DNA from 2 places in the Streptomyces sp. NPDC041713 genome. Region 1 is predicted to be linked to the other one. Evidence: predicted binding sites of a transcription regulator. Region 1 holds the regulator's gene; the other holds the start of a gene.
The links. Region 1 encodes HrcA, which represses chaperone genes, less so after heat shock. Its sites were predicted from a motif close to TTNGCACTCNGNNNNNCNGAGTGCNAA; they were not measured.
Positions count from the first base shown of each region.

Region 2: the regulator HrcA is predicted to act here: its motif matches at 2,813-2,839, upstream of groES (co-chaperone GroES).

Region 1 covers NZ_JBVIZY010000001.1:154,938-162,399, forward strand. The annotation lists gene ACZ6CV_RS00650 (DUF3097 domain-containing protein) at 492-1,319, opposite strand; gene ACZ6CV_RS00655 (MBL fold metallo-hydrolase) at 1,355-2,095, opposite strand; gene hrcA (heat-inducible transcriptional repressor HrcA) at 2,289-3,305, shown strand; gene dnaJ (molecular chaperone DnaJ) at 3,306-4,445, shown strand; gene ACZ6CV_RS00670 (nitronate monooxygenase) at 4,717-5,844, shown strand; gene ACZ6CV_RS00675 (16S rRNA (uracil(1498)-N(3))-methyltransferase) at 5,841-6,581, shown strand; gene ACZ6CV_RS00680 (VOC family protein) at 6,622-7,014, shown strand; gene ACZ6CV_RS00685 (hypothetical protein) at 7,117-7,462, shown strand, end outside.
Region 2 covers NZ_JBVIZY010000002.1:734,734-742,195, forward strand. The annotation lists gene ACZ6CV_RS08110 (SDR family NAD(P)-dependent oxidoreductase) at 1-344, shown strand, start outside; gene groL (chaperonin GroEL) at 591-2,219, opposite strand; gene groES (co-chaperone GroES) at 2,359-2,667, opposite strand; gene ACZ6CV_RS08125 (polysaccharide deacetylase family protein) at 3,295-4,218, opposite strand; gene ACZ6CV_RS08130 (class I SAM-dependent methyltransferase) at 4,301-5,539, shown strand; gene ACZ6CV_RS08135 (RNA polymerase sigma factor) at 5,583-6,821, opposite strand; gene ACZ6CV_RS08140 (class I SAM-dependent methyltransferase) at 7,140-7,462, shown strand, end outside.

The DNA.
Region 1 (7,462 bases):
GGGTTTGCGCGGCGCGGGGTTTGGTTGGGGCGGGGGCTGGGTGCGGGGGCTGGGTGGGTGGGTTCTTACGTCGCGGGGTTCGGTTGGAGTGGGCCCGGGTGGGTGGGGGTTCGTCGCGACGTCCGGTTGGGGTCGGTGCACCGGGTGGGTGGGTTTCACGTTGCGATGTCTGGCGGGAGTGGGGCTCGGGTGGGTGGGGTCACCTCGCGCTGTCCGGTTGGAGTGGGTCGGGGTGGGTGGGTTCGCGCGCCACCCCACCGGGCCGCACCCGCACGCGAGTCCCCCCCCCCGGGGCGCGCCCGCTCGCGCTCGGGAGGGGGCGTGGGGGTATGTGCGCACGGAGCACCGAGCGCGCTGTAGCAATGTTGTTCGTGAGGCGTGGCGAATAGTGGGTGGCGAGTACGCACATACCCCCGCGGCCCCGCACCCAACGACGAAGCGAAGGCGCAGGCGCCCGCCCAAGGCGCCCCCGCCAGAACCCGCCCAACCCCCTACGCCAACGTCACGAAGTCGATCAGTTCCTCCACGCGGCCCAGAAGCGCCGGCTCCAGGTCCTTGTAGCTGCGCACCGAGCCCAGGATCCGCTGCCACGCCGCCCCCGTGTTCTCCGGCCAGCCGAGCGCCCGGCACACGCCGGTCTTCCAGTCCTGGCCCCGCGGGACCCTGGGCCACTCCGCGATGCCGACCGACGCCGGCTTCACCGCCTCCCAGACGTCGATGTAGGGGTGCCCCACCACCAGCGCGTGCGCGCTCGTGACCTCCGCCGCGATGCGGGACTCCTTGGATCCGGGGACCAGGTGGTCCACGAGGACGCCGAGGCGCGCGTCCGGCCCCGGTGCGAACTCCGCGACGATCGCGGGCAGGTCGTCGATGCCCTCCAGGTACTCCACGACCACGCCCTCGATGCGCAGGTCGTCGCCCCAGACCCGTTCCACCAGCTCCGCGTCGTGCCGCCCCTCCACGTAGATGCGCCCCGCCCGCGCGACCCGGGCCCGCGCCCCGGGCACGGCCACCGACCCGGAGGCCGTACGGGAGGGACGGGGCGAGGGCGAGGAAGGTGAACCCGCCGCGGGGCGGACCAGCGTCACCGGGCGGCCCTCCAGGAGGAACCCCCGCGGCTCCATGGGAAAGACGCGGTGCTTGCCGAAGCGGTCCTCCAGCGTCACCGTCGGCCCCTGCGCCGTCTTCTCGCACCGGATCACCGCCCCGCAGAAACCCGTGGTCAGCTCCTCGACCACGAGGCCGGCGTCCGCCGCCACCTCCGGTACGGGCTTCGGCTTCTTCCAGGGGGGCGTGAGATCGGCGGAGTACTGGCGCATTCTGCCGACGATAGGAAGAGTCGCGGCCGTCCGGGTCACGACACGCCGAAGCGCCCCGCCAGCGTGTCGCGCTGCGCACGGACAAAGGCCGCATTCACCGCGGCACCATGCCCCGGCACGTACACCGCGTCCTCCCCGCCGAGGTCGAGGAGCCGGTCCAGCGCCGCCGGCCAGTGCCGCGGCGCCGCGTCCGGACCCGCCTGCGGTTCGCCCGACTCCTCGACGAGGTCCCCGCAGAAGACCACCTCCCGCCCGCCGTCGGTGCCCGGCACCAGGACCGCCAGGTCGTGGGCGGTGTGCCCGGGGCCGACGTTCGCGAGCAGCACCTGGACGCCGCCCAGGTCGAGCGTCCACTCCCCGCACACCAGGTGGTGCGGGCGGACCAGGAGGTCGGCCGCCTCGGCCGCCGCCTCCGCGTCGAGCCCGTGCCGCACCGCGTCCGCGCGCAGCTCGTCGCGCCGCTCGGTGAGGACCGTCTCGACGCCCACCGCCCCGTACACCCGCACCCCCGCGAAGGCCGCCGCGCCGAGCACGTGGTCGAAGTGCGGGTGGGTGAGTGCGAGATGGGTCACCCGGCGGGTGCCGCCGAGGACGCGGCGGGCACCGGTGCGCAGGGCCGCGCCCTCGGCCAGGCTCGACCCCGCCTCGATCATGAGCGCCGCGTCGTCGCCGACGACCAGCCCCGCCGTGCAGTCCCAGACGGGCAGGCGGCGCCGCCCCACCCGCGGCGCCAGCCGTTCCCAGCCCGCCGCTTCCCATGCCGGCCTCACGTCCATACGGTGACGCTATCCGCACCGGCCCTCTCCGGCAGGACACCGGGGGCCGCCCTTGCCGGGGCCGTACCCCACGCCCGTACACTGACCCTTTGGAAGACTGGCACTCACCCGCGGGGAGTGCCAGGCGGGGGCCCGGGGGACACCGGAGCCCGTCGCGGACCGTGGACGACGCAGACAGCTGGAGGTGTGCGCGATGCTCAATGAACGCAGGCTCGAAGTGCTGCGCGCCATCGTCCATGACTATGTCGGGACGGAGGAGCCCGTCGGCTCCAAGGCGCTCACCGAGCGGCACCGTCTGGGGGTCTCCCCGGCCACCGTCCGCAACGACATGGCGGCGCTGGAGGAGGAGGGGTTCATCGCCCAGCCGCACACCAGTGCCGGGCGCATCCCGACGGACAAGGGCTACCGCCTGTTCGTCGACAAGCTCGCCGGTGTGAAGCCGATGACCGCGCCCGAGCGCCGGGCCATCCAGAACTTCCTCGACGGCGCCGTCGACCTCGACGACGTGGTGGGGCGCACGGTGCGGCTGCTCGCGCAGTTGACGCGGCAGGTCGCCGTCGTGCAGTACCCCTCGCTCACGCGGTCCACGGTGCGGCACGTGGAGTTGCTCTCGCTGGCTCCCGCGCGGCTGATGCTCGTACTGATCACGGACACCGGCCGGGTCGAGCAGCGGATGATCGACTGCCCGGCGCCGTTCGGCGAAAGCGCGCTCGCGGATCTGCGGGCGCGGCTCAACAGCCGGGTGGCGGGCCGCCGCTTCACGGACGTGCCGCAGCTCGTGCAGGATCTGCCCGAGGCCTTCGAGACCGAGGACCGCGGCACCGTGTCGACGGTCCTCGCCACCCTCCTCGAGACGCTCGTGGAGGAGACAGAGGAGCGGTTGATGATCGGCGGCACCGCCAATCTCACCCGCTTCGGACATGACTTTCCCCTCACCATCCGGCCCGTGCTGGAGGCACTGGAGGAGCAGGTCGTGCTCCTCAAGTTGCTTGGTGAGGTACAGGATTCGGGTATGGCCGTACGGATCGGTCACGAGAACGCCCATGAGGGACTCAGCTCCACGTCCGTGGTCTCGGTCGGCTACGGTTCGGGGAGCGAGGCAGTCGCCAAACTCGGCGTGGTCGGACCGACCCGCATGGACTATCCGGGAACGATGGGAGCAGTACGCGCAGTGGCACGTTACGTCGGACAGATCCTGGCGGAGTCGTAAGTGGCCACGGACTACTACGCCGTACTCGGCGTGCGCCGCGACGCTTCCCAGGACGAAATCAAGAAGGCCTTCCGCAGGCTGGCGCGTGAGCTTCACCCGGACGTGAATCCGGACCCGAAGACTCAGGAGCGCTTCAAGGAGATCAACGCCGCGTACGAGGTGTTGTCGGACCCGCAGAAGAAGCAGGTCTACGACCTCGGCGGGGATCCGCTGTCCCAGGCGGGCGGCGGCGGAGGCGCGGGCGGCTTCGGCGCCGGTGGCTTCGGCAACTTCTCCGACATCATGGACGCGTTCTTCGGTACGGCGTCGCAGCGCGGGCCCCGCTCGCGCACGCGCCGCGGCCAGGACGCCATGATCCGCCTGGAGATCGACCTCGACGAGGCGGCCTTCGGCACCACCAAGGACATCCAGGTCGACACGGCCGTGGTCTGTACGACCTGCAGCGGTGAGGGTGCCGCGCCGGGGACGTCCGCCCAGACGTGTGACATGTGCCGCGGTCGCGGTGAGGTGTCGCAGGTCACGCGGTCCTTCCTCGGCCAGGTCATGACCTCGCGGCCCTGCCCGCAGTGCCAGGGCTTCGGCACGGTCGTGCCCACCCCGTGCCCCGAGTGCGCCGGCGACGGCCGCATCCGGTCGCGGCGGACGCTCACCGTGAAGATCCCGGCCGGTGTCGACAACGGCACCCGGATCCAGCTCGCGGGCGAGGGCGAGGTCGGCCCCGGCGGCGGCCCCGCGGGCGACCTGTACGTGGAGATCCACGAGCTGCCGCACGAGGTCTTCCAGCGGCGCGGCGACGATCTGCACTGCACGGTGACCATCCCGATGACGGCGGCGGCGCTCGGCACGAAGGTGCCGCTGAAGACGCTGGACGGCATGGAGGAGATCGACATCCGGCCGGGCACGCAGTCCGGCCAGTCGGTCCCGCTGCACGGCCGCGGCATCACGCACCTGCGCGGCGGCGGTCGCGGTGACCTCATCGTGCACGTCGAGGTCCTCACGCCGACCAAGCTCGATCCCGAGCAGGAGCGGGTGCTGCGGGAGCTGGCGCAGCTGCGGGGGGAGGAACGGCCCACGGGGCAGTTCCAGCCGGGGCAGCAGGGGCTTTTCTCTCGCCTCAAGGATGCGTTCAACGGGCGGTAGCGCCTGGAGCGGTGACTTCGGCCCCCGGCGACGGTTCGTTCCGTTGCTGGGGGCTTTGTCGGTTCTCTGCGGGTGGTGGGGGCTTGGCGCGCAGTTCCCCGCGCCCCTGAACGGGCCGCTGCGCGCCCCGCCAGGGGGCGCGGGGAACTGCGCGAGCAACCCGGTACGGCCCACACCCGCCGGACGCGGGCCAGGGGGCAGACGAGGCGGCGCACGCCCGGCGTGGGGTACGCGATTCGGTGCGACCGAGAGCGCGTGGCACGATGCGTGCATGAGCTCCGCACCGACCGATCTCTGCCGCCACCCGATCGTGCAGGCGCCCATGGCGGGCGGCGCCAGTGGGCCGCAGCTGGCCGCCGCCGTCGCCGAGGCCGGTGGGCTCGGGTTCCTCGCCGCCGGGTACAAGACCGCCGACGGGATGTACCAGGAGATCAAACAGGTGCGGGGGCTGACCTCGCGGCCCTTCGGCGTCAACCTGTTCATGCCGCAGCCCGACACCGCGGACGCCGCCGCCGTCGAGGTCTACCGCAGCCAGCTCGCCGGCGAGGCGACCTGGTACGAGACGGAGCTCGGCGACCCCGACAGCGGACGCGACGACGGCTACGACGCCAAGCTCGCGATCCTGCTCGACGACCCCGTGCCGCTGGTCTCCTTCACCTTCGGCTGCCCCACCCGCGACGTCCTCGACGCCTTCGCCCGGGTCGGCACCCAGACCGTCGTCACCGTCACCACGGCCGAGGAGGCCCAGACCGCCCAGTGGGCCGGCGCCGACGCCGTCTGCGTGCAGGGCATCGAGGCGGGCGGCCACCAGGGGACGCACCGGGACAACCCCGAGACGGACGGCGCCGGGATCGGGCTGCTCTCCCTCATCACCCAGGTCCGCGAGACCGTGCAGATCCCCATCGTCGCGGCGGGCGGCCTGATGCGCGGCGCGCAGATCGCCGCGGTGCTCGCGGCCGGCGCGGACGCCGCGCAGCTCGGCACCGCCTTCCTGGTCACCCCCGAGTCGGGCGCCAACCCGCTGCACAAGCAGGCCCTGACCAACCCCTTGTTCGTCCGCACGGAGCTGACCCGCGCCTTCTCCGGCCGGCCCGCCCGCGGCCTCGTCAACCGCTTCATGCGCGAGCACGGCCCGTACGCCCCCGCCGCCTACCCGCAGGTCCACCACCTCACCAGCGGTCTGCGCAAGGCCGCGGCGAAGGCCGGGGACGCCCAGGCCATGGCGCTCTGGGCCGGGCAGGGCCACCGGCTCGCCAGGGAGCTGCCCGCCGGACAGCTCGTGGAGGTGCTCGCCGCCGAACTCGCCGAGGCCAGGGCCGCGTCGGCGGGCGACGCTTCCGGCATCCCTGGAACCCCGGGCACTCCGGGCACTCAGGGCACGCCGGGCGGTGCGGCATGACCGCGCCCGTCTTCGTCGTCGAGGACGTCACCCCGGGCGGCGACGGACGGTACGTACTGGACGGGCCCGAGGGCCGGCACGCCGTCTCCGTGAAGCGGCTGCGCGCCGGTGAGTACGTCGTTCTGACCGACGGGGCCGGGCGGTGGGCCCGGTGCGAGGTCATCGGCACGGAGGGCAAGGACCGGCTCGTACTGTCCATGGACGCCGTGTCGGAGGAGCCCGAGGAGTCGCCGCGCATCACCGTCGTGCAGGCCCTGCCCAAGGGCGACCGGGGTGAACTGGCCGTGGAGACCATGACGGAGACCGGCGTCGACGCCGTCGTCCCGTGGACCGCCGCGCGCTGCATCACGCAGTGGAAGGGCGACCGCGGGCTCAAGGCCCTCGCCAAGTGGCGGGCCACCGCGCGCGAGGCGGGCAAGCAGTCGCGCCGTGTCCGCTTCCCCGAGGTGGCCGACGCCGCCTCGACCAAGCAGGTCGCCGCCCTCCTCGCGGACGCCGACTTCGCGGCCGTCCTGCACGAGGAGGGCAGCGAACCGCTGGCCACCGCCCAACTCCCCGCCGCCGGACACATCGTGCTGGTCGTCGGCCCCGAAGGGGGCGTCTCGCCGGACGAGTTGGCGGCGTTCGCGGACGCGGGCGCGAAGCCGTACCGTCTGGGACGCAGTGTGCTGCGCACGTCGACGGCAGGGACGGCGGCGACCGCGCTGCTGCTCGGGCGGACGGGCCGCTGGTCCTGACCCCACCCCTTGAAGGCTGACGGCCACCTTGGAGGCCACGTTGGAACTCGCCCAAGTCCGGCTGCTCGTCACGGACTTCCCCGCCTGTTACCGCTTCTACGCCCACGTCCTCGGCCTCAAGCCCCAGTCGGGCGCCGAGGAGGGCCCGTACGAGAAGTTCAGCCCGGCCGTGGGTTCCGCGGGCATCGCGCTGCAGGACCGCTCGATGATGGCCGGACTCCTCGGCGAACTGGCCGAGCAGGCGTCCGGGCACCGCTCGCTGGTGGTGCTGCGGGTCGACGACCTGGACGCGTACTGCGCGCGGATCGTCGAGCGCGGGGGCGTCCTCGCGCACGGCCCTGCCCCCATGACCGAGCGCATGCGGGTGGCCCATCTCAAGGACCCCGAGGGGAACGTGGTGGAGCTCCAGGAGTGGCAGCTGCTGCGTTCCTGAGGAAGCGGGCCCGCCGAAGGCCTCCGGGCCCCGGGAAGCCTCGGGCGCATCGGACGCAAACCGGTCTACCGCCCCGCCGCCCGCGGTGGCACCCTGCCGCACATGGGGGCATTGAGGCGCATACGACACCGATCGGCGTACCGCTCACCGTCACGGCCGGTCCGCGCGCGGCGGCTGGGGATCGCGGCCGCTCTCGCGACCGCCGCCGCGCTCGGCATGACCGCGTGCGATCCGGTCGACGGCGGGATGAACACCTCGGCGGTCGCGTTCACCACCGACCAGGTGGCCACCAGAGCGCTGGAGCGGCAGCACACCGGGGTGGCCTGGCTCAGCTGCACCGGCCGGTTCGACGGCAAGGTGACGCCGGGGAACCGGAAGTCCGCCCGCGGCACCGCGATCCGCGTCGACTGCCAGGGCGAGACCGACGACGGCAAGAAGATCACCCTCA
Region 2 (7,462 bases), on a different contig from region 1:
CGCGCGGGACGTACGGGGCCTCGAAGGCGTGGGTCGTGCAGTTCACCCAGGGCGCGGCGAAGGACCTGGCGGGTTCGGGGGTACGGCTGATGGCGCTGTGCCCCGGTTTCGTACGGACCGAGTTCCACGAGCGCGCCGGGATGGGCACGTCCAACATCCCGGGCTGGATGTGGCTCGACGCGGACAAGCTGGTCGCGGCGGCGCTGGCCGACTTGGCGCGGGGCCGGACCGTGTCCATTCCCGATCCGCGCTACAAGGCCCTGATGGGCGTGGTGAAGGTGACGCCGCGGGCGCTGCTGGGTGGGGTGACGTCGCGTACGGGCCGTAAGTATGGCCCCCAGTAGCCCTGCCGGGGTGGCGCGTCTGCGGGGTTCCTCACCGTCGCCGAGTGCGAGTTGCCTTCGGCTGGTCGCGCAGTTCCCCGCGCCCCTGAGACGACTTCGGTGAGCGCCCCGTAAGGGGCGCGGGGAACTGCGCGAGGACGGACCACGACCCGCACCCGGCAAGGGAGCGCAACCCGGCACACGCACCCCCGAAAAGGCCCGAGGCCCGGCTCCCTGTGCAGGGAACCGGGCCTCGGGCAACTCAGGTCAGTGAGAGTGACCGTGCCCGTGGCCGTGACCGGCCTCCGCCTCTTCCTCGGCCGGCTTCTCGACGACCAGGGTCTCGGTCGTGAGGAGCAGCGACGCGATGGACGCGGCGTTCTCGAGCGCGGAGCGGGTGACCTTGACCGGGTCGATGACGCCGGCCTTGACCAGGTCGCCGTACTCGCCGGTCGCGGCGTTGAAGCCGAAGCCCTTGTCGAGCTCGGCGACCTTCGAGGTGATGACGTAGCCCTCGAGGCCGGCGTTCTCGGCGATCCAGCGCAGCGGCTCGACGGCGGCGCGGCGGACGACGGCGACACCGGTGGCCTCGTCGCCCTCCTTGCCGAGGTTGCCCTCGAGGACCTTGACGGCGTGCACCAGGGCGGAGCCACCACCGGAGACGATGCCCTCCTCGACCGCGGCGCGGGTCGCGGAGATGGCGTCCTCCAGACGGTGCTTCTTCTCCTTCAGCTCCACCTCGGTGGCGGCGCCGACCTTGATGACGCACACGCCGCCGGCCAGCTTCGCGAGGCGCTCCTGGAGCTTCTCGCGGTCCCAGTCGGAGTCCGTGGCGTCGATCTCGGCCTTGATCTGGGCGACGCGGCCCTCGACCTCGGCCTTGTTGCCGCCACCGTCGACGATGGTGGTGTCGTCCTTGGTGATGGTGACGCGGCGGGCGGTGCCGAGCACGTCGAGACCGACCTGGTCGATCTTGAGGCCGACCTCTTCGGCGATGACGGTGCCGCCGGTGAGGGTGGCGATGTCACCGAGCATGGCCTTGCGGCGGTCGCCGAAGCCGGGGGCCTTCACCGCGACGGCGTTGAAGGTGCCGCGGATCTTGTTCACGACCAGGGTCGACAGGGCCTCGCCCTCGACGTCCTCGGCGATGATCAGGAGCGGCTTCGAGGCGTTGGCCTGGATGACCTTCTCGAGCAGCGGCAGGAGGTCCTGGATGGAGGAGATCTTGCCCTGGTGGATCAGGATGTACGGGTCGTCGAGGACGGCCTCCATACGCTCCTGGTCGGAGACCATGTACGGCGACAGGTAGCCCTTGTCGAAGGCCATGCCCTCGGTGAAGTCGAGCTCCAGGCCGAAGGTGTTGGACTCCTCGACGGTGATGACACCGTCCTTGCCGACCTTGTCCATCGCCTCGGCGATGAGCTCGCCGACCTGCGGGTCCTGGGCCGACAGACCGGCGACGGCCGCGATGTCGGCCTTGTCGTCGATCGGACGGGCGGTGGCGAGCAGCTCCTGGGAGACGGCCGCGACGGCGGCGTCGATGCCCTTCTTCAGGGCGGCCGGAGAGGCGCCGGCGGCGACGTTGCGCAGGCCTTCCTTGACCAGGGCCTGGGCGAGCACGGTGGCGGTGGTGGTGCCGTCACCCGCGATGTCGTTGGTCTTGGTCGCCACCTCCTTCACCAGCTGGGCGCCGAGGTTCTCGTACGGGTCGTCGACCTCGACCTCACGGGCGATGGTGACGCCGTCGTTGGTGATGGTCGGGGCACCGAACTTCTTGTCGATGACGACGTTGCGGCCGCGGGGGCCGATCGTCACCTTGACGGTGTCGGCAAGCTTGTTGACGCCGCGCTCAAGGGCGCGACGGGCGTCCTCGTCGAACTTCAGGATCTTCGCCATGGGAGCGGTTCAGCCCTCTCGGAAACTCAGGGGGGTCCGGGGGAACCCCCGGAATGTTCAGCAACGAACTGCGCCCCTCGCCGCCCGGCAGAGAGCGGGGTGACCAGGGGCGCAGCTCAGAAAGCAAATGCTGGGTGAATTACTTCTCGACGATCGCGAGCACGTCGCGAGCCGAGAGGACGAGGTACTCGTCGCCGTTGTACTTCACCTCGGTGCCGCCGTACTTGCTGTACAGCACGACATCGCCGACCTTCACGTCGAGCGGCAGGCGCTCGCCGTTCTCGAAACGCCCCGGGCCCACGGCGAGGACAGCGCCCTCCTGGGGCTTCTCCTTCGCGGTGTCCGGAATGACCAGGCCGGAGGCCGTGGTCTGCTCGGCGTCGAGCGGCTGGACCACAATGCGGTCCTCGAGCGGCTTGATGGCAACCTTGGAGCTGGCGGTCGTCACGATCCGGTCTCCCCCTTCGGAGATCTCACGGGGTTAAGAGTCTGAGTGTGGCGACCAGGTGGATCCGTCGTCGCGGGTGCCGGACCTGCCCGTCGCTGTTGGCACTCTCCAGTGGGGAGTGCCAGAAGTGAGACTAGGACGGGGATTAGCACTCGGTCAAGCGGAGTGCCAGTCGACTGCGTCTGGCTTTAGCGGATGTTCGTTGCCCTGGGCCGGGCGGGCGGGGGGTTTTCCCCTTTGGGGCAACGGTTCTCTGCGTCCTTGGGTTCCCTGGCTGCGAATCGTGGGGCCCTGGTTCCTGTGGCCCTGCACCGGGGGCTGTGCCCACCCGTTCCTCCCCCAGTGCCTCAAGGGCCTGGGGGGACCCCCATGGGAACGCCTGCCCACAGCGGGATGCGCCTGGCTCCGGCGTGGAGGTGGCGGGGGGCGCGGGCAGGTGTGGGCCTGGGCCCAAGGGCAGGTTTGGGGCCGGGGTCGGTCTGTGGGGGAGTTTTTGGGTGGCTTTTCTCGTCAGGCGTTCGATCGGGTCCACGGATTCCGCGCAGCCCGAGAGGAGTGCGGGCGCGAGCAGGCCGCACAGGAGGGCTCCGGCGAGGAGACGGCGGCGGCGCGCTCGCGCCCGGGGGGTCACAGGTAGTCCTCCAGGCGGGCCACCGCGTAGCCCCGGTCCGTGACCGTCTTCATGACCCGGCGGACCATGTCGGGCATCGTGCCCTTCCAGTCCTCACGTCCCCGGAAGTGCGTGAGGATGATGTCGCCGGGGTGCAGGTCCTTGTCCCACTCGCGCCACTCCATGTGGTCGCTGAAGGCCTCCGACGCCCACAGCGGCACCGCCTTGACGCCGCAGGACTTGGCGGCGCGCAGCGTGTCCCGGTTGTAGTTGCCGTACGGCGGGCGGAAGAGTTCGGGCCGCTTGCCGTAGTGCTTCTGGATGACGTTCTGCATGTCGCAGATCTCGTGGCGCTGGTCCTCGTACGAGAGTCCGGGCAGGTAGCGGTGGTGCAGCGTGTGGTTGTTCAGGGTGACGCCGCGGTCCTGCATCTTCTTGAAGTAGCCGTAGTCCTCCTTGACCAGGTAGTCGCTGAGGAACGCGGTGTACGGCAGGTGCAGCTCGCCCATCATCTTCAGCAGCTGCGGGTCCTTCTCGGCGCCGTCGTCGATGGTCAGGAAGACGACCTTGTCCTTGGTGGGGATCGTCGTGAAGACCGGCGGCAGGCTCGCCTGGCCCTTGACCTCGAAGCCCTTGCGGGTGGTGAGCTTCGGCTTGGTGCGGGGCGGCGGGGGCGCGGGGAGCGGGACCTTCGCCAGGCCCCAGCGCTTGGTCGCCGCGACGCGGGCCGCCTGGATCGCGCCGAGCTTCTGGGCGTAGGAGTCGAGGGCGCGGGCGGGCGGCGCCTTGAGCGGCTGCTGGCCGTGGGCGCCGCGCGCACCCTCGGAGTCGCCGCCGGCGCAGCCCGACACGATCGCCGACGCGGCCAGGACGGCCACCGCGGCACGCACCTGGTTCTTCCGTCTTCTGGCGTATTTCCCTGTTTGTCGTACTAGTTGCATGGCGCCGGATCCTCGCAGCTGACGGCCGCCTCCGGGGTCCGACACCGCCGTCGGCCGCGCACCATCCACCGACTGGCCCACAATGGGGCGGGTGAACGACCCGAACACGCCGAGCGGCCACCCTGCCGACCTGGGCGATCCCCTCGCCGCCTTCGCCGCCCTGCGCACCGCCGAGGGCCGGGCCCTGCTCGACGAAGTACGGGACGTCGAGCCCGCGCAGGAACTCGCCGCCGCCACCCGGCTGCGCCGCACGCACTCCGCGCCCCTGGTCTCGGCCGCCCTCGCGCAGGCGCGGCTGCGGCGGCGGGCCGCGGCGAAGTTCGGCGCCGAGGACGCGGCCCGGATGTTCTTCACGCCGAACGGCGTCGAGCAGTCCACCCGCTCCTCCGTCGCCGCGCACCGCGCCGCGCGCTTCCAGGCCCTCGGGGTGCGCTCGCTCGCCGATCTGTGCTGCGGCATCGGCGGCGACGCGCTCGCCCTCGCGCGGGCCGGCATCTCCGTGCTCGCCGTCGACCGTGACCCGCTGACCTGCGCCGTCGCCCGCGCCAACGCGGAGGCTCTGGGGCTCGCCGAGCTGATCGAGGTGCGCGAGGCCGACGTCACGGAGGTGGACACCTCCGCGTACGACGCGGTGTTCGTGGACCCGGCGCGGCGCTCGTCGGGGCGCGGCCGCATCTTCGACCCGGAGTCCTACTCGCCGCCCCTGTCCTGGGCGGTCGAGACGGCGCTCAAGGCCCCGCTCGCCGCCCTGAAGATCGCCCCCGGCATCCCGCACGAGGCGATCCCCGCCGCGGCGGGCGCCGAGTGGATCTCGGACGGCGGCGACGTGAAGGAGGCCGTGCTGTGGTTCGGCACGGACACCCCGGCCTCGCACCGCGCGACGCTCCTGCCCGGCGGCGCCACCCTGTGGTCCGCGCTCGACACGATGCTGCCCGACCCCGGGGTGCGTCCGGTCGGGCGCTATCTGTACGAGCCGGACGGCGCCGTCATCCGCGCCCACCTGGTCGCCGAGGTCGCGGCCCGGGTCGACGGCGGCCTGATCGACGAGACCATCGCGTACGTCACCTCCGACGCCCGGCACGACACCCCGTACGCCACCGCCTACGAGATCACCGACCAGCTGCCCTTCAACGTGAAGAAGCTGAAGGCGCTGCTGCGCGAGCGCGGGGTCGGGATCCTCACCGTGAAGAAGCGCGGGTCCGCCGTCGAGCCGGAGGAGCTGCGGCGCAAGGTGAAGCCGCAGGGGAAGAACGCCGCGACGGTCTTCCTGACGCGGGTGGCGGGCGCCCCGACGATGCTGATCGGCCACCCGGCCCCCTGAGGCCCGAGGCCCCGAAGGCCCGCCCGGGGGTGCCCTGGACCGGTCAGAGCCGGCAGGACGCCGCCCGTGCGAGCAGCAGCTCCCGTTCCCGTTCGTCGCCCGCCAGCGCCGCCGCCCGCTCGAACTCCGCGCAGGCCTCGCCCGCCCTGCCGAGCCGTTCGAGCAGGTCGCCGCGGACGCTGGGCAGCAGGTGGTGGTCGCGCAGGGCTCCTTCCGCGGTGAGCACGTCGACCAAGGAGAGACCCGGCTCCGGGCCCTGGGCCATCGAGACGGCGACCGCGCGGTTCAGCTCGACGACCGGGGACGGGCTGCGGGCGGCGAGCAGGCCGTACAGGACGGCGATCTGCCGCCAGTCGGTCTCCTCGTACGTGTCGGCCCGCGCGTGGCAGGCGGCGATGGCGGCCTGCAGCGCGTACGGGCCGAGCGCCCTGGACGACTCGGCCGTGCCGCGGGCCCGCGCGAGGGCCGCGTACCCGCGGCCGATCAGCGTCCGGTTCCAGCGGGCCCGGCTCTGCTCCTTGAGCAGCACCGCCTCGCCGGCCGGCCCGATGCGCGCCGCCGCGCGCGAGGCCTGCAGTTCGAGGAGGGCGGCCAGGCCGTGCGCCTCGGACTCCTCGGGCATCAGACCGGTGAGCACCCGGGCGAGGCGCAGGGCCTCCTCGCACAGGGACGGGCGCAGCCGGTCGTCGCCCGCCGTGGCGGCGCACCCCTCGTTGAAGATCAGGTGGACGACTTCGAGGACCGAGGCGAGGCGGGCGGCGCGCTCCGGGCCGCGGGGGACCTCGAAGGGGATGTCCTTGGCGGCGAGGATGCGTTTGGCGCGCACGAGGCGCTGGGCCACGGTCGGCTCGGCGGCGAGCACCGCGCGGGCGATCTCCGCGGTGGTCAGCCCGCCGAGCAGGCGCAGGGTGAGCGCCACGCGGGCCGCGGCGGAGAGCAGCGGGTGGCAGGCGGTGAAGACGAGGCGGAGCAGGTCGTCGTCGACGGCGTCGGGGCCGGCCGGATCGTCCGTGTGGGTCTGCAGGGTCTCCGGGTCGCGGCCGGCCTCCGCCAGCTTCTGCGCGTACCGCTCGCGGCGGCGCACCAGGTCGACGGCGCGGTGCTTGGCGGTGGCCATGAGCCAGGCGCCCGGGTTCTCCGGGACGCCCTGCGCGGGCCAGTGTGCGAGGGCCGCCACGAGGGCGTCCTGCGCGAGTTCCTCGGCGATGCCGACGTCTCGTACGATCCGGGTCACCCCGGCGATGATGCGGGGCGACTCGATGCGGAAAACGGTCTCGCAGATGTGGCGGGGCTGGCGGGGCTGCCGCTCCGGGGACGGGTGACGGGGGTGCTCCGGCGGATGGCTCACGGCCACCCATCAGAACACCCCCACGGACCGCCCGCAAAGGCTGGAAGCCGTTCCCCGACCGGTTGCGGCGGCTGCCGCGGGCCTGCCCTCGGGCCCGGCGGACCGCCCTCGGGGGCGTTGTCCCCCGTCGACGCGGATCATCGGCGGACGGCGCGGCACGGCGGTCTCGCGGCGCGTGGCGGCGGGGTCTCCGCCCGCGGGTTTCCTCCGGACCGGCACCTCGGCTCATCCGCCCGTGCCAGGCTCGCCCGCATGCCCTTCGACCACAACGACCACTACCACCGGCTCCTGCTGCGGAGCCTGCCGCCGGGGGGCCGCACCGCCCTCGACGTCGGCTGCGGCACCGGGCGGTTCGCCCGCCGCCTCGCGGAGCGCGGCTATCAGGTCGACGCGCTCGACCCGTCGGCGGAGGTCATCGCCGAGGCCGAGGCGGCCGGTGGCGGGCCCCGGTTCCGGCGGGCGGACGTGACCGCCGAGGAGCTGCCCGCGAGCCACTACGACGCCGTCACCTGTCTGGCGAGCCTGCACCACATGCCCTTCGGCACCGTCACCCGGCTGCGCGACGCCCTCGCCCC